Regions from separate parts of the Streptomyces sp. TE5632 genome, predicted to be linked through region 1. Evidence: predicted binding sites of a transcription regulator. Region 1 holds the regulator's gene; the other holds the start of a gene.
What was found. Region 1 encodes HspR, which represses chaperone genes until heat shock. Its sites were predicted from a motif close to TTGAGNNNNNNNNNCTCAA; they were not measured.

Region 1 (2,458 bases):
GTCGATCGGGCCCTCGGCCAGCCGGTCGTAGGCGATGACCGGGATGCCCGCGTCCTTGGCCTTCTTCACGTCCTCGGCGATGGCCTTCGAGTCGACCGCGTCCAGCACGATGACGTCGACCTTGTCGTCGATCATCTGCTGCATCTGGCTCGACTGCTTGTCGGCGTCCGCCTCGGCGTTGGCGTAGGTGACCTTCCCCTTGTCGTTGGTGAGCGACTCCACCTTCTTCTTGAAGATGGGGTAGTCGAACTGCTCGTACCGGGTGTTGGCCTTCTCCGGGAGCAGCAGTCCGATCGTGATGTCGTTCCCCTTCGTGGGGCTCGCGTCGTCGCTGCTCCCTGTCGCGTTGATTACGCCGCAACCGGCAAGCATGACGGACATCGAGGTGGCGGCCACTGATATGGCGATACGACGCATGCGAGGGCTCACTTCAGGTGCGTTTTGGACGTGGGCACAACATTGCGGCCCATGTGACTGAAAAGCCAACGCTTCAGCCACCACCGGCGTCAAGAGCAACTACTTAACGAGATGAACACAACACGGTGCGCTGAAGTCGTGAGGGGCCGGCGAAAGACTCGCACAGATCTCCTGGAGACACACACATCCGCTGATCACAGGCTTGCGCGGGGCGTGCGCCGGGCGTGCGGGACGGGGAGTGAGGGGGTGCCAGCCGTGCGCACACACGTGAAGGGCCTGGAAGTTCGGACGAACCTCCAGGCCCTTCAGGACACTTCACTTTTCAGCCAAACGGAACTTTCCCGTCAGCCGACCCGCTCAGTCGTGCTGCTGCTGACGCTTCGGCCGCCACACCACCAGCGCGCTGGTCTGCTGCACCTCCTGATACGGCACCAGGTCCCGGCGGTACGACGCGTGCACCGCGGCCTCGCGCTGCCGCATGGTCGCCGCCGCGCCGTCCAGCGCGCCCTCCAGCTCCGCCACCCGGGCCTGCAGCGCCGCGACCTGGTTCTCCAGTTCGATGATGCGCTTGATGCCGGCCAGGTTGATGCCCTCCGCCTGCGACAGCTGCTGCACCTGACGGAGCAGCTCGATGTCGCGGGCCGAGTAGCGGCGGCCCCGGCCGGCGGCACGGTCCGGCGAGACGAGCCCCAGACGGTCGTACTGGCGCAGGGTCTGCGGATGCAGACCGGAGAGCTGAGCCGCCACCGAAATGACGTAGACCGGTGTGTCCTGCGTCAGTTCATACGGATTGCGTCGACGGCCGTCCATCTCCATCAAGCTCCCTTCGCGGCCTGGAACAGCTCCGCCCGCGGATCCTCACCCGCGGTCGCCTCGCGATACGCCTCCAGTGCGTCACGAGCCTTCCCCGGCAGGTCCTTGGGAACACTCACCTCCACGGTGACCAGCAGATCGCCGCGCGAGCCGTCCTTGCGGACCGCTCCCTTGCCGCGGGCCCGCATGGTCCGCCCGTTGGGCGTCCCCGGGGGCAGCTTCAGCGTGACCGGCGGACCGCCGAGCGTCGGGACGCGGATCTCCCCGCCGAGTGCCGCCTCCGGGTAGGTGACCGGGACGGTGACGGTGAGATTGTCGTCCCGGCGGCCGAACACCGGGTGACTGCCGACGTGCACGACGACGTACAGGTCGCCCGCCGGGCCACCTCGCTCGCCCGGTGCGCCCTTGCCGCGCAGCCGGATCCGCTGGCCGTCGCTGACGCCCGCCGGAATGCGCACCTGCATCGTCCGCGAGGACTTGGCCCGGCCGCTGCCCTTGCAGATGTCGCAGGGGTTCTCCGCGATCAGGCCGCGGCCCTTGCAGTCCGGGCACGGGTCGGTGAGCGAGAACCCCCCGCCGCTGCCCCGGGCGACCTGTCCGGTGCCGACGCAGGTCGGGCACACGCGCGGTGTGCCGTTCTTGTCGCCGGTGCCCGAACAGCCCTTGCAGGCCTGCTGGGAGGACATCCGCAGCGGGACCGTCGCCCCCTCGATGGCCTCGGTGAAGCTCAGGGTGACCTCGGACTCGATGTCCTGGCCGCGCCGGGGCTGGGTGCGCGTGGTGCCGGTGCCGCCGCGGTTGAACAGCCCGCCGAAGACGTCACCGATCCCGCCGCCGAACCCGCCGGCGCCACCCTGGCCGCCCTGTCCGCCCTGGCCGCCTCCGAAGAGGTCACCCAGGTCGAAGTTGAACGACCCGGCGCCGCCCGCCCCCGGTCCCGGCCGGAAGCCGCCGCCGAAGAGCGACCGGGCCTCGTCGTACTCCTTGCGCTTCTTGGGGTCGCCGAGGACGTCGTTCGCCTCGGAGATCTCCTTGAACCGCTCCTCCGCCTTGGCGTTGCCCTTGTTGGCGTCCGGGTGGTACTCGCGGGCGAGCTTCCGGTACGCCTTCTTGATCTCGGCCTCGGTGGCATCCTGAGGCACGCCGAGGACCTTGTAGTAGTCCTTCTCGATGAAGTCCTTGGTGCTCATCCCCGACGTCCCTCCTTCCTTGCCCGCCGGGGCGGCCC
Region 2 (2,458 bases), 1.0 Mb from region 1:
TTCGAAATCCGGAGACGGCTTGGCCGACCACACCGCGAGCACCCCGCCGGGGTTCAACACCCTTGCGCAGGCCAGGAGTCCGGTGGGGGAGTAGAGCCCCTCATTGCCCTCGGTGACGATCCAGTCGGGCCCGTTGTCGATGTCGAGGCAGAGCGCGTCGAATGTGTCGGAAGTCTCATTGACGTACGCCACCAGGTCGGTCTCGACGATCGCCGTGCGGGGATCGGCGAGGGCGGGGGCGGAGACCGGGGCGAACGGAGGCAGCGGGCCCGCGCGGTGCCAGTCGATGACGGCGGGTTCGCGCTCCACCACGGTGATGCGCCCCCAGCGGGGCCGGGCGGCGGCGTGGGCGAGCGAGAAACCGACGCCGAGCCCGCCGATGAGGACGTGCGGGCCCGGCCGCGGACCGTGTCCCGCGCGGGTGTCGGCGGCGTCGAGTGCGGCCAGGGCGGCGTCGATCAGCCGTCGCTCCGAACGGCCGTCGGAGGTGTCCATCAAAAAGCAGCCGTTCGCGATGATCTGCAGCAGGCTGCCGTGCCGGCGGAGCACCACCTCCCCGTACGGGCCCTCGCGGCGGTCCAGGACTTCGGGAATGTCGTACGGGGTGGTCATGCGTTCATCCTGGCAGCACTTTCCGTTCGGCGGACCTGCGGGCCGGTGTCGTGCGGGAGTTCCTTCCGTCGCCCTCGCGAGTGATCGCTGAGAGCGAACGCGACCTGGGGAACATTCGGCGGTTCACGAGCATTGAGTCGATGAAGCTCAACTTGACTGCCTAAGGGGAGATCATGGCTGCTGAGTCCACATCGCTCGCCCTGCCTGTACTGCCGCTCGACGACGAGGTCGTGCTGCCCGGGATGGTGGTTCCGCTGGACCTGAGCGACTCCGAGGTGCGCGCCGCGGTGGAGGCCGCCCAGGCCGCCGCCGCGTCCGCGCCGGGCAAGCCCCGGGTCCTGCTGGTGCCGCGTCTCGACGGGACCTACGCCGGTACCGGCGTCCTGGGCACGGTCGAGCAGGTCGGCAGGCTGGCCGACGGCGACCCGGGCGCCCTGATCCGGGGCCGCGGCCGCGTGCGGATCGGCGCCGGGACCACCGGGCCGGGCGCGGCGCTGTGGGTGGAGGGCACCCGGATCGAGGAGACCGTGCCGGAGCCCCTGCCCGGACAGGTCGGCGAACTGGTCACGGAGTACAAGGCGCTCGCCACCGCCTGGCTGCGCAAGCGCGGCGCCTGGCAGGTCGTCGACCGGGTCCAGGCCATCGACGACGTCGCCGCCCTCGCCGACAACTCCGGTTACTCGCCCTTCCTGACCGTCGAACAGAAGGTGGCGCTGCTGGAGACCGCCGACCCGGTGGCCCGGCTGAAGCTCGCCACCCAGCAGCTCCGCGACCACCTCGCCGAGCAGGACGTCGCCGAGTCCATCGCCAAGGACGTCCAGGACGGCGTCGACAAGCAGCAGCGCGAGTTCCTGCTGCGGCGCCAGCTGGAGGCCGTACGCAAGGAACTGCGCGAGCTGAACGGAGAGGACGGCAAGGACTCCGCCGAGGAGTCCGACGACTACCGGGCCCGCGTCGAGGCCGCCGACCTGCCGGAGAAGGTGCGCGAGGCCGCCCTCAAGGAGGTCGACAAGCTGGAGCGCTCCTCCGACCAGTCGCCCGAGGGATCGTGGATCCGCACCTGGCTCGACACGGTCCTGGAGATGCCGTGGAACGAGCGAACCGATGACAGCGCTTCCGAGTACGACATCCGGGGCGCCCGGGCCGTGCTCGACGCCGAGCACGCGGGCCTGGAGGACGTGAAGGAGCGCATCACCGAGTACCTGGCGGTGCGCAAGCGGCGCGCCGAGCGCGGACTCGGCGTGGTCGGGGGCCGCCGCGGCGGTGCCGTGCTCGCCCTGGTGGGGCCGCCCGGCGTCGGCAAGACGAGCCTCGGCGAATCCGTCGCCCACGCGATGGGCCGGAAGTTCGTCCGGGTCGCCCTCGGCGGTGTCCGCGACGAGGCCGAGATCCGCGGCCACCGGCGTACGTACGTCGGCGCGCTGCCCGGCCGGATCGTGCGGGCGGTCAAGGAGGCCGGGTCGATGAACCCGGTGGTGCTGCTCGACGAGATCGACAAGGTGGGCTCGGACTTCCGGGGCGACCCGTCCGCCGCCCTCCTCGAAGTGCTGGACCCGGCGCAGAACCACACCTTCCGGGACCACTACCTGGAGGTCGAGCTGGACCTCTCGGACGTCGTGTTCCTCGCCACCGCCAACGTCCTGGAGGCCATTCCGGAGGCGCTGGCGGACCGGATGGAGATCGTCCGTCTGGACGGCTACACGGAGGACGAGAAGGTCGTCATCGCACGCGACCACCTGCTCCCGCGCCAGCTGGAGCGGGCCGGGCTCGCCGCGGACGAGGTCGACCTCGACGACGGCGCGCTGCGCAAGCTGGCCGGCGAGTACACCCGTGAGGCGGGCGTACG

Region 2: lon (endopeptidase La) is a predicted target of HspR. The motif match lies at 745-763, and genes of this name have one in related genera.

What each region holds. Positions count from the first base shown of each region.
Region 1 covers NZ_JBSSEA010000003.1:2,813,107-2,815,564, reverse strand. Annotated here, with positions in the region: gene ACVW19_RS18035 (sugar ABC transporter substrate-binding protein) at 1-417, opposite strand, end outside; gene ACVW19_RS18030 (heat shock protein transcriptional repressor HspR) at 775-1,227, opposite strand; gene dnaJ (molecular chaperone DnaJ) at 1,233-2,420, opposite strand.
Region 2 covers NZ_JBSSEA010000003.1:3,857,118-3,859,575, forward strand. Annotated here, with positions in the region: gene ACVW19_RS22945 (spermidine synthase) at 1-612, opposite strand, end outside; gene lon (endopeptidase La) at 786-2,458, shown strand, end outside.